3 regions of the Pseudomonas sp. LFS074 genome follow, and region 2 is predicted to be linked to each of the others. Evidence: riboswitches for the same ligand, from Rfam matches in the RefSeq annotation. Region 2 holds a riboswitch; each other region holds the start of a gene.
The links. A riboswitch is a leader RNA that binds a small molecule or an ion and turns the genes downstream of it on or off. The one in region 2 is predicted to bind cobalamin.
Positions count from the first base shown of each region.

Region 1 (5,238 bases), 390 kb from region 2:
CTGGCCGGTGATCAGCGTGCGTGAGAGGATGTCTGCAGCAATCAGGAACAGTGCGCCACCCAGCGCGCTGGCAGGCAGCAGGCGGCTGTGCCCGGGGCCTAGCAGCAGACGCAGGGCGTGGGGTATTACCAGCCCGACAAAACCGATGGCACCGACAATGGACACCATCACCGCCGTGACCAGCGCTGCACAACTGATCAGCAACAACTGGGTACGCCGCACCGGAATGCCCAGCGAGGCTGCCGAATCGGCACCAAACGTGAAGGCGTCCAGCGCACGGCGATGCCACAGGCACACCAGCAAGCCGAACAGCGCCACCGGCACAGCCAGCCACACCGAAGGCCAGCGCACGCCGCTGAGGTTGCCCAGCAGCCAGAACAGGATACCGCGCGCCTGCTCGGCGGTGGCCGACTTGGTGATCAGGAAGGCGGTCAGGGCATTGAACAGTTGCGAGCCAGCGATACCGGCAAGGATCACCTGAGCGTTGTTGCTGCTGGGGCCGGCCGCGCGGGCCAGCAGCAGCACCAGGGCGAATGCGGCCCCGGCGCCGATGAAGGCCCCGGCGGACATGCTCAATGCCAGGCTACCCAGGCCCAGCAGGCCGACCAGCACCGCGCCGGTCGAGGCACCGGCAGATAGCCCGAGCAGGTACGGCTCGGCCAGGGGGTTGCGCAACAGCGCCTGGAGAATCACGCCGCAGGTTGCCAGCCCGGCGCCGCACGCGGCTGCGACCAGGGTGCGGGTCAGGCGGTAGTTCCAGACGATGCCGGCGTCGATCGGGTCGACCGGGTAGCCGGCCTGCCACAGGTGGTTGGCCAGCACCTGGCCGACCACGCTGGGCGACAGGCTGGTTTCGCCGATGGCGGTACCGGCCAGCAGGGCGGCCAACAGGGCTGCCAGGGCAACCACGATGCAGGGTAACAGGCGCATCATCACTGGGCTGCTTTACCGCTGGCGAAGGCTGTGGCTAGCGTCTGCACGCCGCGGAACAGGCGGATGCCGGCTTGCATGGCGTCGGCGTCAAGAATGATGATGCGATCGTGCTTCACCGCATCCATGTTGCGGGTTACCGGGTCGCTGCGCAGGAATTCGAGCTTTTTCTGGTAGTCGTCGGCGGGGAAGCGGCGGCGGTCCATGCGGGCGATGATCAGCCAGGTGGGGTTGGCCTTGGCCAGGGTTTCCCAGCCTACGGTCGGCCATTCTTCGCTGGACTCGACCACGTTGCGCACACCCAGGGTGCGCAGCATGAAGTCGGCGACGCCCTGGCGGCCGGCCACATAAGGGTCGATGTCGAGGTCGGCGCTGGAGAACCAGAACAATGCCGAGGTGGCCGACAGGTCCTTGCCGGCCAGTTGCGCCTTGGCACTGTCCAGGCGGCCTTTGAGCTCGGCATTCAGAGCATTGCCGCGGTCCTGCACATCGAAGATCTCGGCCAGCTGGCTGATGCTCTTGTAGATGCTGCTGACCTGGAACGCCTGCAGACGGGTGCCGTCGGCGCCGACCAGGTTGTCCTTGCCTTCGCAGTCCGACGGCAGCAGGTAGGTGGGGATCTTCAGTTCATCGAACTGTTCGCGGGTGCCGACCACGCCCTGGGCACCGACCATCCATTCGAACTGCACCGCCACCAATTGCGGGCGCTTGCCGACCACGGCTTCGAAGCTGGGGTCGTTGTCGGCCAGGCGCGGCACCTTGGCGTTCACTGCCTGGTACTCGGGCAGCACGTTGTTGAACCACAGCGAGGTGCCCGCCAGCTTGTCGCCCAGCCCCAGTGCATAGAGCATCTCGGTACCGGCCTGGCCGATGGTGACGGCGCGCTGTGGCGCCTGGGCGAACGTCTGCGGCTTGCCGCAGTTGTCGAGCGTCAGCGGGTAGTGGGTGGCCGCGGCCTGGGCCAGGCCGGTAAGGCCTAGGCCGGCGAGCAGGGTGACGAAACGGGGCAGCATGCTGGGCGATCTCCTATCGGACAGTTCGGGTGAGGAACGCGCGGACAGGCATCGCCGAGCCCCTGCCGGTGGCAGGGGCAACACTGATGGCCAATCCCGGACACCCCGCCGGTTGGTGAATGTAGGCCGGCAGGTCTCCTGACTGGTGCGTCATGGCCCGGCTCCGGCCTTCCCGGGCGGTCTGGCCCAGTGGCATCGATGGAGCTGGCTCGGCACCTACAGTTGCGGGGGCAGTTCCGTTTGGCCCGTATTGGCGGGCCAGGGATTCCCTATTAGTTCCGTGGTGGAAACCGGCGGCCCGCATGGTAGACCATCGCGCCGCCGGGTGAAAACGCTTTTCAGAAGTACTTCAGCCAGGCGATGTCGCGGCGCCGCTGCTTCAGTTGGGCGAACCCGCGTACTGGCAGGTACAGCGAAGCCGCCAACAGCACCGCGCTCAGCCACACCGCTGCAATGCTCTCGAAGCCGAAGTAGTCGCCCTGGTTGAGGCCCAACAGCGCCACGCTGGCCAGGTACAGCAGCTTCAGCACATACAGGTGCAGCAGGTAGAAGAACATCGGGGCCGCACCGAACACCGCCAGGGCACTGATCCAGCGCGCCTGGCCGGCCCGCTCGAAGGCGCGCAGCAACACAAGGCCGCAGCCCAGGGTCAGGGCCAGGAACAGTAGCGACGGTGGGTATTTGGTGATGTTGAAGAAGCTCATCAACGTTTGCGTGAAGGTGGGGTAACCGCTCCACGGCGCCTCACCATAGCCGTTGAACATGCGCAGCAGGACAAAGCCCAGGAGTGCGAGCAACCCGGCCGTCAGCAGGCGTTGCTGGCGTTGTCCGGCCTCGCTGCCGCGCGCGAACCAGGGGCCCAGGCCATAACCCAGGGCAATGACGCCGATCCACGGCAGCACCGGATACGACGTGCGCAGGCGCAGGTTTTCCGACCATTCAAGCCAGCCGCGGTCGTGCAGGATTGCCCAGGGCACGTGCAGGGCTGACCCCACGCCAACGTGCAGGCCGTCGAGCAGGTTGTGGCCGGCGACGATGATGGCGCCCAGGGTGAGCAGTGCGGCGCGTGGCAGCCACACCAGCAGGGACAAGGCGATCATGCTGACGCCGATGGCCCAGATAACCTGCAGATAGATCACGCTGGGCGGCAACTGGAAGGTCCAGGCGAAGTTGACCAGGGTGAACTCCAGCACCACCAGGAACAGCCCGCGCTTGAACAGGAATGCCGAGACATCGCTACGGCCCTGATGCTTCTCGCCGTACAGCCAGGCCGACAGGCCGGTCAGCAGGACGAACACCGGTGCGCAGAGGTGGGCCAGTGTGCGGCTGACGAACAGCGCAGGCTCGGTGCTGTCGATGGCCATGGGGTCGCTGACCTGGCGGTGCAGGAAAAAGGTCTCGCGGACATGGTCCAAAAGCATGAACAGGATCACCAGGCCGCGCAGGGCATCGATGCTCTGCAGGCGCTGGGTGATCAAGGTGGGCGTGGCGCTGGCGCTTGTCATGGAGGGTCGCTGATAGGAATGAATGTCATGTGAAACGTTATCTTATAACTAATTTATTGGAGGCTGGTAGAGGTTTTTGTGTTGCCTGTGCAGGCCTCTTCGCGGGCGCGCCCGCGAAGAGGCCGGTTCAGGCAACTCAGGTCAGAAGGTGTAATCCACCGTCGCAAAATACGAGCGCGGCATCCCCATCAACCACTGCTGCCCGCTGAACGCCGACTGCACATACTCGCGATCGAACAGGTTGTTCAACTGCAACCCCAGCCGTACATCAGGCAACACCTGCCAGGCGATGTTGGCATCGACCACGGTGTAGCCGGGGGCGCTTTGGGTATTGGCGGTGTCGGCATAACGCTCATCCACATAGCGCGCGCCAATGCCGGCTTCCACCTGTTGGCCGAAACCTTTGCTCAACCACAGGTTGGCGGTACGCCGTGGCACGTTTGCCGGCCGGTTGCCGGCACGGTCCTGCGCCACGCCGCCGACCATCTCGTCGAAGTCGTCATACCTTGCGCGCACCAGCGATGCGTTGGCAGACACCTGCCATTGGTGCGCCAGCGCCAGTTCCAAGGTCGCTTCGAGGCCATCGGAGGTCTGCTGGCCAGCCTGTTGCTTCTCGTGGGTGATCGGGTCGTCTACCAGCAGCTTCTTCTTGACGATGTGGTAGGCGGCCAGTGTCCATTCGCCACGGCCTTCCCAGAAGCGCTGCTTCAGGCCTACCTCAGTCTGCTTCGCTTCGGTCAAGTCATAGTGCATCTGGGTGGGGCTGAGGCTGATGAGGTTGTTGACCCCTTCCTCGCTGGTGGAGTACTGGCCATACAGTGACAGGTCGTCAGTGACCGCGAACACCAGCCCAGCGCGCCAGTTGCCACCTTGCAGGCTGCGGTCACTGCGGCTGTCGTTGGTCAGGTTGTCGCGGTCGATGTGGTTCTGGTCGCGGCGCACGCCGGTTACCAGCGACAGCCGGTCGCTGAGCTGCAGGCGGTTCTCGGCGAACAGGGCAAAGGTATGGGTGGTGGACAAGGTTTGCGGTCGCAGCGGCGAGGCACTGTGGAACCCGCCGGGCTGCGGTTGCCATGGGTCGATGTAGTCGCCGCCGACATCGTTGTAGGGTGAATTGCTGTCGACGTTGAAGCGCACCTTGTTGTACTCGGCCCCGACCACGGTCTTGCTGGCCAGGCCGAACAGGGTGTGGTCGAAGGTGAAGGTCTGGCGGTCGCCGAACTGTTCCTGGTTGTGCTTGATCTCCAGGTAGCTGCCGCGCAGCAACTGCTGACGCTCGGCGTCCCAGCTGTAGTCTTCGGCGTTGCGCCAGTGGCGGCGGCTCTTGATGTAGTACAGCTGGTTGCTGGCGCTGAGGTGGTCGTTCAGCGTCCAATCGGTGGTCAGCCGGGTCCACTCGTCGTCATAACGCTGCACGTCATTCTGTACGTTGTAGTTCTTGTTGCGCAGGCTACTGCGATAGTGGCCGTCGATCAGCGGCGTGCCGTAGTAGTTGGCGGGCTGCGCCTCGCCACGGTCGTGGGCGAGGGTGAAGCTGAGGTCGTCACTGGCATCGAAACGCAGCGCTGCGCTAACGGCCAGGCTGCGCGAATGGGTGCGGTCGACCCAACCATTGCCATCTTGCTGGTTCAGCGTAAGGCGATAGCTCAGGCGCTCGCTGAGGCTGCCGCCGCTGTCCAGGCCGAGCTGCTGACGGTCCCATGAGCCGTAGCCCAGACGCAGGTGGTTGCGCACTTCGCCGGCAAACGGTTTTTTCGGGATCACGTTGACGACCGCGCCGGTGGCGCCTT
Region 1 is NZ_JBFPFV010000001.1:2,222,004-2,227,241, forward strand. It holds gene ACNQP3_RS10255 (FecCD family ABC transporter permease) at 1-933, opposite strand, end outside; gene ACNQP3_RS10260 (ABC transporter substrate-binding protein) at 933-1,943, opposite strand; cobalamin riboswitch at 2,054-2,253, opposite strand; gene ACNQP3_RS10265 (DUF1624 domain-containing protein) at 2,282-3,448, opposite strand; gene ACNQP3_RS10270 (TonB-dependent receptor) at 3,590-5,238, opposite strand, start outside.
Region 1: another riboswitch for cobalamin. It lies ahead of ACNQP3_RS10260 (ABC transporter substrate-binding protein); the one in region 2 lies ahead of cobW (cobalamin biosynthesis protein CobW).

Region 2 (5,238 bases):
AATGGACAGGCCCGAGGCGCCGGCAATGGCCGCTGCTGGGTTCACGCTGGCCGGCAAGAATCTGCCCTAGCAGGCTTTTGCCCACGCCATTGCGCCCGACCAGGCCGGTGCGGCGTTGGTCGAAGGTTTCGTTGAGGTTGCTGAACAGCAGCCTGCCATCAGGCAAGGCCAAGGAGACGCTGTCCAGCGTCAGAATCGACGTGTTCGTCATGCACAACTCCACAAATGCCGCGACATCTCCGGAGCGAGCCGGAGGCTGAAGACTGGCCGTCGAACGGACGGCGGCATCAATGGCGCATTGGACGAACACCTCGTAATTAGAGAGCGCGTAGCCTAACGGACCGTCCGGGGCCGGGTAAAGCACCGGCCGCCGGTTGGGGCCTCAGCGTTGCGCCTGCAAGCGTTTAGCCCAGTCCCCGGCGTGGCCGTGCGCGCAGGCTTGTTCACTGTCGAACCGCACATGCCAGGCCGGATGGTCCAGCTGTATGCCGGCTTGCTCCAGTGCATGGCGGGTCAACGCCAGCATGTGCGCCTTCGCTTCGCCCGCGACGGCAGCGGCTTTGTCGGCCTCTTGCTCAAATACCCAGGTAATACGAAGGCTGCCCGGAAAGTCCTCGGGGTCGAGGCGGTGAGTGAGCCAGCTGAAACCGACGATCTGCGCCTTGGCGGTTTCGCAGGCATCGGTCAGGCACGCCACCAGCTCCCGCTCCAGGCGGGCCATTTCGCGTTTGCCCAGTGCCTTCACGGGTTGGCCTCGTCATCGATCTGCTGGCAAAAGCGCAGGCGGTTGCCGAACGGGTCCCACACCTGCATCTGCAGGCCCCAGTCCAGGCGCTCGGCCTCTGGCCGGGCGTAACCGTACTGTTTGTCCTGCAGCTCGCGCTCCAGCGCGCGCAGGTCGTCGATGCGGGCGAACACGGTAGAACCGGGGCATGCATCGCCATGGTGCTCGGAAAGGTGCAGGATCAGGCCGTCGCGGTGAATCTGTACGTACAACGGCAGGTCCGGGCTGAAACGATGCTCCCAGTCCAGGCTGAAACCGAGGAAATCGAGGTAGAACTCCTTGGCCTTGTCGACCGAGAAGATGCGCAGTACGGGTATGGCGGGGGCGAGGGGCATGGGACGTCCTTGACCGTGGGCAGAGTCGCTACTGTAACGCAGTAGAACCAAGAGTGGTCGACCAGCCCGCCGCAATGGTTGACCACCCGCCAGCCACTGCGTAGCCTTGCCAGTTCGAGGTTCTTCGGCCAGGCCGAAGCTAAGATGGGAACGCGGTACACGCCGCGGCTGCCCCCGCAACTGTAAGCACCGACAACGGATCGACACTGCCACTGCGCCAGCGCGCGGGAAGGCGTCATCCCGCCAGCCCGCTGTTCAACCGAACGGGGGCCTGGAACGGTGCGAGCCAGGAGACCTGCCTCGTCACGTTTTCGACTTTCAACCGGGCGGGGTGATCCGGTGGCGAACAAGCTCGGCCAACCTCTGGCCCGTGGCTGTCGTCCTGCATGCCCGCGCCACACTGCCAAGGGCAATGCGACATGAAAACACTGGCCAAGCTCCCCGTCACCATCGTCACCGGCTTCCTCGGCTCGGGCAAGACCACCTTGCTGCGCCACATGCTCGACAACGCCCAAGGCCGCCGCATCGCGGTTATCGTCAACGAATTCGGCGAGCTGGGCATCGACGGCGAAATCCTCAAACAGTGCAGCATCGGTTGCACCGAGGAAGAAGCCAGCGGCCGCGTCTACGAACTGGCCAATGGTTGCCTGTGCTGCACCGTGCAGGAAGAATTCTTTCCGGTGATGCGCGAGCTGGTGGCACGCCGTGGCGACCTCGACCACATCCTGATCGAAACCAGCGGCCTGGCCCTGCCCAAGCCTTTGGTACAAGCGTTCCAGTGGCCGGAAATCCGCAACGCCTGCACCGTCGATGCGGTCATCACCGTGGTCGACAGCCCGGCCGTGGCCGCTGGCACCTTCGCCGCCTACCCGGACCAGGTCGATGCCCAGCGCAAACTCGACCCTAACCTGGACCATGAATCGCCACTGCACGAGCTGTTCGCCGACCAGCTGGCCAGCGCCGACCTGGTGGTACTGAACAAGGCCGACCTGATCGACGCCGAAGGCCTGGCCAAGGTGCGCGCCGAAGTGGCTGAAGAACTGCCGCCGGCCGTCAAGGTGATCGAGGCCAGCAGCGGCAAGCTGCCACTGGAAGTGCTGTTGGGCGTGGGTGCCGAGTCCGAGGCGCACATCGATGGCCGCCGCACCCACCACGACACGCACCACGACGGCGACGACCATGACGATCATGACCACGACGCCTTCGATTCCATCTCCATCGACCTGCCCGAGGCCGACGAAAGCCTGCTGCTCGACGCACTGACGCAACTGGTGGTGGAGTTCGGCATCCTGCGTGCCAAGGGCTTCGCCGCCATCCCGGGCAAGCCGATGCGCCTGCTGGTGCAAGGCGTGGGTACCCGCTTCGACAAGCACTTCGATCGCGCCTGGCGCAACGACGAGCCGCGCATCACCCGCCTGGTGCTGATTGGTCAGGACCTTGACGCTGTTCAACTGGAAGCGCGCCTGCGCCAGGCCCTGGGCGCCTGACCCATGCACCTGCTGCGGACCCAGCCCGGCGGCTTCGTGCCGGATGACAGCATTGCCGACCTCGGCCAGACACCCGCCGAGCTGGTGATTCTCTGCAGCGGCGATTCGCACCTGGCATTGCTCGCCGATACCGCCGAGCAATTGCCTGAAGACTTCCCCAGCCTGCGCCTGGCCAACCCGATGCAGGTGCAGAACCATGCCTCGGTCGACTTGTACGTCGACCAGGTGCTGCGCCACGCCAAGGTCATTCTGGTGTCGCTGCACGGTGGCGTTGGCTACTGGCGCTACGGCGTCGAGCAACTGGTCGAATTGGCCGCCCGTGGCGTGCAACTGATTCTGGTGCCGGGCGATGATCGCCCGGACCCGGAACTGACCAGCTTGGGTAACGTTTGTGGCGAACAGGCCGAACGCCTCTGGCACTACCTGCGCCAGGGCGGCAAGGCCAATGCCATCAACCTGTTCAATTGCCTGGCCAGCCAGTGGCTGGGCCGTGACTACGCCTGGGACGAGCCACAGCCTTTGCCACGCACCGCCGTGTATCACCCGGCCAAGGGGAGCGTTGCGCTAGAAGACTGGTACCCGCACTGGCACCCGGATTACCCGGTGACGCCGCTGTTGTTCTACCGCTCGCACCTGCAGGCGGCCAACACCGCCTTCATCGACGTGTTCTGCCAGCGCCTGCAAGCAGCCGGGCTGAACCCGTTGCCGATCGCCGTGGCCAGCCTCAAGGAAAGCGCCTGCCTGGAGCAGGTCGAAGCCTGGCTGGACGAGGTCGGCGCTGAAGTGCTGGTCAATACCACCGGCTTTGCCCTGTCCAGCCCAGAGCGCCCCAACCTGCGGCCGTTGCGCCGTGACATCCCGGTGTTGCAGGCCATTTGCGCGCAAGACAACCAGCCCGGCTGGGAAGCCAGCGAGCAGGGCCTGGGCGCGCGTGACCTGGCCATGCACATCGCCTTGCCGGAGCTGGACGGGCGCATCATCACCCGTCCGGTCAGTTTCAAGGACATGGCCTGGCGCAGCGAGCGCAGCCAGTCCGACGTGGTGTGCTACCGCGCGCACCCCGAGCGCATGGACTTCGTCGCCGAGCTGGCCCGCCGCTGGGTTGAGCTGGCGCGCCTGCCTAATGCCCAAAAGCGTATTGCCCTGGTGCTGGCCAATTACCCGACCCGTGATGGCCGCATTGGTAACGGCGTCGGCCTGGACACCCCGGCAGCGGCGCTGAACATCCTCAAGGCGCTACAGGCCGAAGGCTATCCGCTGGCCGATTTGCCGAGCAGCGGCACGCAGTTGATTCACCAACTGCTCGGTGGCGTGACCAACGACCTTGACCACCTGGACCAACGCCCCTGCGCCCAGAGCCTGAGCCTGGCCGACTACCAGGCTGCATTCGAGCGCCTGCCCGACGCCAACCGCCAGGCCGTGCTGGAACGCTGGGGGCCGCCCGAGCAAGACCCGATGTACCGCAGCGGCCGGCTGATGGTCGCCGGCTTGCGCTTTGGCCTGACTTTCGTCGGTATCCAGCCGGCGCGGGGGTATCAGGTGGACCCGAGCGCGGTGTACCACGACCCCGACCTGGTGCCGCCGCACGGCTACCTGGCGTTTCACTTCTGGCTGCGTCACGCCTTTGCCGCCGACGCGGTGATCCATGTCGGCAAGCACGGCAACCTTGAGTGGCTGCCCGGCAAGGGCGTGGGGTTGTCGGCACAGTGCTGGCCGGATGCGCTGCTCGGCCCGCTGCCGAACATCTACCCGTTCATCGTCAACGACCCGGGCGAGGGTGCTCAGGCCAAGCGCCGCACCCAGGCGGTGATCATCGATCACCTGATGCCGCCGCTGACCCGTGCCGAAACCTATGGGCCGCTGCGCCACCTGGAACAGTTGGCTGATGAGTTCTACGAAGCGCAGCTGCTCGACCCACGGCGTGCTCGCGAGTTGCAGCGCGATATTCTCGAACTGGTAAAAGCCAACCACATCGACCGCGAGTTGCAACTGGAAGGGCAATTGGACGATGCCGCCGTATGGCTGCCACGCCTGGACACCTACCTGTGTGACCTCAAGGAATCGCAGATTCGCGATGGGCTGCACGTGTTCGGGCAGTCGCCTGAAGGGCGCCTGCGCCTGGATACATTGCTGGCGCTGTTGCGGGTTGAGCGTGGCGACGGTCGCGGTGGCAATGCCAGCCTCCTGCGGGCGCTGGCCAAAGCACTGGTGCCGGGCTTCGACCCGCTCGACTGTGACCTTGGGCAGCCGTGGCAGGGTACACGCCCTGAACAGCTGCAAGCCATCGGCAATGACCCTTGGCGCACGTGTGGCGATACCCGCGAGCGCCTCGAACTGTTGGCACACCAGGTGATCGGGCAGGCGCTGGAAGGCACTGCAGCGTTACCCGCCCTAAGTGAATGGCAGCCGGTGCACGACGTACTTCAGGCCCTGCGTGACGCGGTGGCACCCAGCCTGGACGCCTGCGGCACTGCCGAAATGAATGGCCTGCTGGCGGCATTGGCGGGGCGCTTCGTGCCCGCCGGCCCCAGCGGCGCACCCAGCCGCGGGCGCCTCGACGTGCTGCCCACCGGCCGCAACTTCTATACCGTGGACGTGCGCAACCTGCCCACCACCACGGCCTGGCGCCTGG
Region 2 is NZ_JBFPFV010000001.1:2,615,758-2,620,995, forward strand. It holds gene ACNQP3_RS12055 (ATP-binding cassette domain-containing protein) at 1-211, opposite strand, end outside; gene ACNQP3_RS12060 (hypothetical protein) at 383-745, opposite strand; gene ACNQP3_RS12065 (glyoxalase superfamily protein) at 742-1,119, opposite strand; cobalamin riboswitch at 1,220-1,437, shown strand; gene cobW (cobalamin biosynthesis protein CobW) at 1,539-2,606, shown strand; gene cobN (cobaltochelatase subunit CobN) at 2,610-5,238, shown strand, end outside.

Region 3 (5,238 bases), 140 kb from region 2:
ACCATTCCCGAAGTTTGGTAATGCCGAGTATAGAAGTGTTGAGATTTCCCGTGCCTGCTGTTGAAAAACCCTACAAAAAACAAGAAAGACATCACTGCTGACAAGGCAGTGATGTCGGTTATTTGCGGTGGTTCAGGCGCAGGCAGCGTGCGATTTGTTTACGCGCAGGGTGGAAGCGGGGTTGTTGGTCAATGCCTGGCCGACCCGCGTCGGGCGGGCCACCAGCTGACCGGTGCAATTTGGGCAACGGCCTTGGAAGCGGGTTTCGGCACAGCTACGGCAGAATGTGCATTCGAAAGAGCAGATCATAACGTCGGGGTTGTCACCCCTCAGGTCGGTATCGCAGCACTCGCAGTTGGGGCGTAATTCCAGCATGGGCAGGGCTCCTGTTCGCAGGCGGGAACCGGCAGTCTGCTATGCCCGAGGCAAGGCTGGCAATGTTCAGTCGCCAGGGCGATACAGGTGGGCGTGCCCGGCACGGTACAAGGCCGATTCGGCGAATGGCGTATCCCCCAGAACGTGGCCTACCAGGATCAGCGCCGTGCGCCGAAAGCCCTTGCTTGCCACGCGTTCGACGATATCGCCGAGGTTGCCGCGTACCCAGTCCTGGTCTGGCCAGGTGGCGCGATGCACCACCGCTACCGGGCAGTGTGCGCCGTAGTGCGGCAGCAGCTCATCGACAATGCGCGAAAGGTGTTTGACCCCCAGGTGAATCGCCAGCGTGCTGCCGTGGCGCGCCAGGTCGCCCAGTTGCTCGCCAGGCGGCATGGGCGAGCTGTCGCCATAGCGGGTGAGGATCACGGTCTGCGCCACTTGAGGCAAAGTCAGTTCGCAGCCGAGCAGGGCAGCGCTGGCCGCCGTGGCAGTCACTCCCGGGATGATCTGGTAATCGATGCCCAGTGCTTGCAGGTGGCGGATCTGCTCGCCGATGGCGCCGTACAAGCTGGGGTCGCCGCTATGTACGCGGGCTACATCCAGCCCCCGTTCGTGTGCGCTTTGCATGGCCGCGATAATCTGCTCCAGATGCAGTTCGGCGCTGTTGATCACGGCCTCGGCCTGATGGCCTTCGAGCACGGCAGCGGGCACCAGTGAGCCGGCATAAATGATCACCGGGCATTGGCGAATCAGCCGTTGGCCCTTGACCGTGATCAGTTCTGGGTCGCCAGGGCCGGCGCCGATGAAGTAGACGGTCATGGAAAGTCCTTGCAAGAAATAGGGTATGAAACGTCAGCCGGCCAGGGCGAGGGTCGCCGGGCCTAGTACCTTGCGTGGCAGCAGCAACCTAGCCGTGCCCAGTTGTTGGCTGGCCAGGGCCAGTGCCGCACTCTCGGCCACGCCCCAACAGCCGCTGTGGGCATAGGCGGTGGCCGAGCGGTGGCTGAGCAACGGCTCATAGGCTTGGAGTTGCGCGCTATGGTACAGCACCAAGGGCAAGGCCAGGCGTGCGGCCAGTTGCTGCAGGCCGGCTTCGTCGGCCTTGAGGTTGATGCTGGCAATGCCGCGCAGGTCGGAAAGCGCCAGGCCCTGGCTAGCCAGGGCTTGGTGCAGCAGGGTTTGCAGGGTATCCGCCGGGCAACCCCGGCGGCAGCCGAAGCCAGCGTAGAAAGCCGGCATCAGGCCTCGCTGGAGCGGCGGAACAGCCACGCACTGAGCAGGCCCAACGCCACCCAGAAGGCAGCGTTGGTCAGCCAGGAGGCCATCTTGAACTGCGTCTCCAGTGCTTCGGGGGCCAGGCTTTCATGGACTTCAGGCTGTGGCGCACCGATCACATGGGGGATAACCAGCAGCACGGCGCCCAGCGCCTTCAGCAGCCAGTGGCGGGCGAACACCAGCAAGGCCAGGCCAAGGGCGGTGGCGCTGGCCGTGCCAATCCACCAGGCCTGGCGTTGCCCCAGGTCGGCGGCAGCAGTGCCGGGCAGTTCCGGTGGCAACCCCAACGTTGGGGCCAGACAGAACACGGCGAAACCGGCCAGGCCCCACAAGGCGCCAGTGCTGACGCGCTTCGGCTCGCGCAGGCCATACAGTGCGGCGAGGATCAGGGCAAAGCCCACCGCCACCACCAGGTTGCCACCGGTGGTGGACAGCACGCGCTGCCAGCCGTCTTCTGGTGACCAGGCTTCGGCGCTGTGTTCATGAGCGCCCTCATTGCCGCCATGTTCGTGTTGGGCGGCCGGGGCCGAGGACTCGTAGGTTTCCGCTTCGAGAATCAGCGGGGCGACCCAAAAGCTTTGCAGCAAGGTCAGCAACAGGGCCGCAAGCAACCCGCTGAAACCCGCAGTACGGGCAATGCGCGTGATCATCAGGCGTACTCAGTGGCAGGGGAAGGCGGCGCTGTGGCGGGTGTCGTGGGCGGCGTTGTGCACGGCCTCGATGTGCGAGAAGCCGGCGAAGTACACCAGGCACAGGCCCAACAGGCTGGCGCCGACGGCGATGACTACGCGCTGGCTGAGGGTGACGGGTGTGGCAAGGCTGTGCTGCTTGGCGCTGGTGACGGGCATGACGCGTTCCTCTGCTTTTTAGTGAGCAACGGGCGAGCGCGGCAGCCCCGGGCGGGGTCGCCCAGGGGAATGCAACAGCGCCCGCCCACCGCGGGGTGTTCATGAACGCCAGGCCGGTCTCCGGGCTTGCGAGGAAGAGCAGGGCTCCTGGAACACGTCACCTTCCCATGCCGTACTACGAGGCACAGTGGTACAGACGCTTCACTCGCTTACCGTTGCGGGGGCAGCACCGGCATTGTCCGGCCCTGCTGGAGGGCCTGCGACGCACCGGTTTCCCGTTTCACCCCCTACGGGGGCACCTGAACGTGAGGCATAAGGAGAGCATGGGGCGGGCTTGGCGTCAATCTGTGGGTGCATCTGCCTTCCACCCATTTCAGGCTTGCGCGGGTTCCTGCCGGACGGCGCTATCCCTGCAGCCGTACCGCAGAAATCTACGCAGTTCGAACATCGCGGCCAGACTCACGCTGGGCTACCAGCGCGCGAATGCGCGGGATCAGGTCCTGCCCGTACTCGACCGCATCACGCAATTGGTCAAAACCGCGGAACAGGAAAGTGCTCACCCCAAGCTTGTAGTAAGCCAATGCGGCCTCTGCCACCTGCTCTGCAGTCCCCACCAGCGACGTAGAGTTACCGGCACCGCCACCCAGCGCGGCAATCTCGGTCCACAGCCGGGTGTCATGCACTTTGCGCTGGCTGGCCAGCTGCACCAGACGCTCAGAGCCGGCATTGCTCTTGCCGAAGTTCTTCTCGCGGCGGTTGCCCTGGTGGATGCCGATCCGCGCCTGGGCGTCGGCCAGAATGCGCTCGGCACGGCCCCAGGCCTCGGCCTCGGTAGCGCCCAGAATCGGCCGCAACGACAGGCTGAAGCGAATATGCTTTTCGCGTCCGTAGCGGGCGGCGGCCTTGCGCACTTTGGCGATGCGTTCGCGTACCTGTTCCAGCGGTTCGCCCCACATCATGTACACATCGGCGTGTTTGGCGGCCACTTCGACGGCCGCATCAGAGGCGCCAGAGAAATAGATCGGCAAATGCTGCACTGGCTTGACCAGGGTCAGGTTGTCTTCGACGCGGTAATGTGTGCCCTGGTGGTCGAACGGTTCATGGCGAGTCCAGGTGTCACGCAGTACCTGCAGGTATTCGTCGGTGCGCGCATAACGGGCATCCTTGTCCAGGAAGTCGCCATCGCGCTGCAGGTCGCCGCTGTCGCCGCCGGTAATGACGTTGATCGAGGCACGGCCATGGCTCAGCTGGTCAAGGGTGGCGAACTGGCGGGCGGCGAAGGTCGGGGCCTGGAAGCCAGGGCGGTGGGCTACCAGCAGGCCGATGCGCTCGGTGAGGGCGGCCACATAGCTGGCCAGAATCAACGAATCCGGCGCGCTGGTATTGACTGCCAGCAGCGCTTTGTCAAAGCCACCATACTCTTGGGCCTGGGAGAAGGCTTTGATGAACTCCAGGTCGACCAGCGGGCCGCGTGCTGCCTGTGACTCGCTGCTTTCCTGCGGGCCGATGAGGCCGATGAATTCGAGGCTCATGGAACAGAACTCCTTGTCGTGATGGGCTCAGGCAACCGCTGTCTGGGTGCGGCGCAGTGTGTTGCGGTTTTCCGGCACGTCGAGGCCGAAATGGTCTCGCAGGGTTGTACCGGCATACGTCTGGCGTACCAGGCCTCGCGCTTGCAGCAGCGGCACCACCTGCTCGGTGAAATACTGCAGGCCGTCGGGTAGCAGCGAGTTGATGATGAAACCGTCGGCCGCGCCGTTTTCGAACCAGTGCTGCAGGGCATCGCCAACCTGTTCCGGGGTACCGACGAAGTCCCGGCGTGGACGCGAGAAACGCAGCGCCAGCTCGCGCAAGGTCAGGCCTTCATCACGGGCCAGCTGCTTGAGTTGGTCCGAGGTGCCCTTGTGGCTGTCATTGCCCAGCGTGCCGAGGTCGGGGAAGGGCGCGTCCAAGTCATGGTGGCTGAAGTCGTAGTCGTTGAACGGCCGGCCAAGCGCAACCAGGGCATCTTCGATGCTTACCAGGTCCACGGCTTGCTGATAACGCTGTTCGACCTCCTCGGCGTCGCGGCCGACGATCGGGCGTATGCCGGGCAGGATGAACAATGCATCCGGATCACGGCCATGGCGCGCGGCACGCTGCTTGAGGTCCTGATAGTAAGCGTGGGCATCGTCGAACGATTCCGGGTTGACGAAGATGGCGTCGGCGTTTTGCGCGGCGAAGTTGCGACCCTCTTCCGACACGCCTGCCTGGAAGATCAGTGGCTGGCCCTGGGGCGAGCGCTGGATGTTCAGCGGGCCCTTGACCTTGAAGAACTCACCCTGGTGGCCGAGGGTGTGCAGTTTGGCCGGGTCGAAGAACTGTCCGCTTTGCTTGTCGCGGGTAAAGGCGTCGTCTTCCCAGGAGTCCCACAGCCCTTTGACCACCTCTACGTGCTCGCGCGCAATTCGGTAGCGCACGGCATGCGGCGGGTGTTCAGCCTTGCCGAAGTTGTCAGCAGTACCGGAAAGCCAGGAAGTCACCACGTTCCAGCCCGCGCGCCCACCGCTGATCAGGTCCAGCGAGGCGAACTGACGTGCTACCTGGAAGGGCTCGGTGTAGCTGACCGTGACCGTGGCCACCAGGCCGATGTGTTCGGTTACCGTAGCCAGCGCCGAGAGGATGGTCAGCGGCTCGAAACGGTTGAGGTAGTGAGGGCTGGAGCGGGCGTGGATGTGCAGGCTGTCGGCAATGAAGGCGA
Region 3 is NZ_JBFPFV010000001.1:2,755,569-2,760,806, forward strand. It holds gene ACNQP3_RS12625 (DUF1272 domain-containing protein) at 133-375, opposite strand; gene cobM (precorrin-4 C(11)-methyltransferase) at 442-1,194, opposite strand; gene ACNQP3_RS12635 (cobalamin biosynthesis protein) at 1,228-1,614, opposite strand; gene ACNQP3_RS12640 (CbtA family protein) at 1,614-2,300, opposite strand; gene ACNQP3_RS12645 (CbtB domain-containing protein) at 2,310-2,498, opposite strand; cobalamin riboswitch at 2,592-2,816, opposite strand; gene ACNQP3_RS12650 (LLM class flavin-dependent oxidoreductase) at 2,930-4,030, opposite strand; gene ACNQP3_RS12655 (LLM class flavin-dependent oxidoreductase) at 4,058-5,238, opposite strand, start outside.
Region 3: another riboswitch for cobalamin. It lies ahead of ACNQP3_RS12645 (CbtB domain-containing protein); the one in region 2 lies ahead of cobW (cobalamin biosynthesis protein CobW).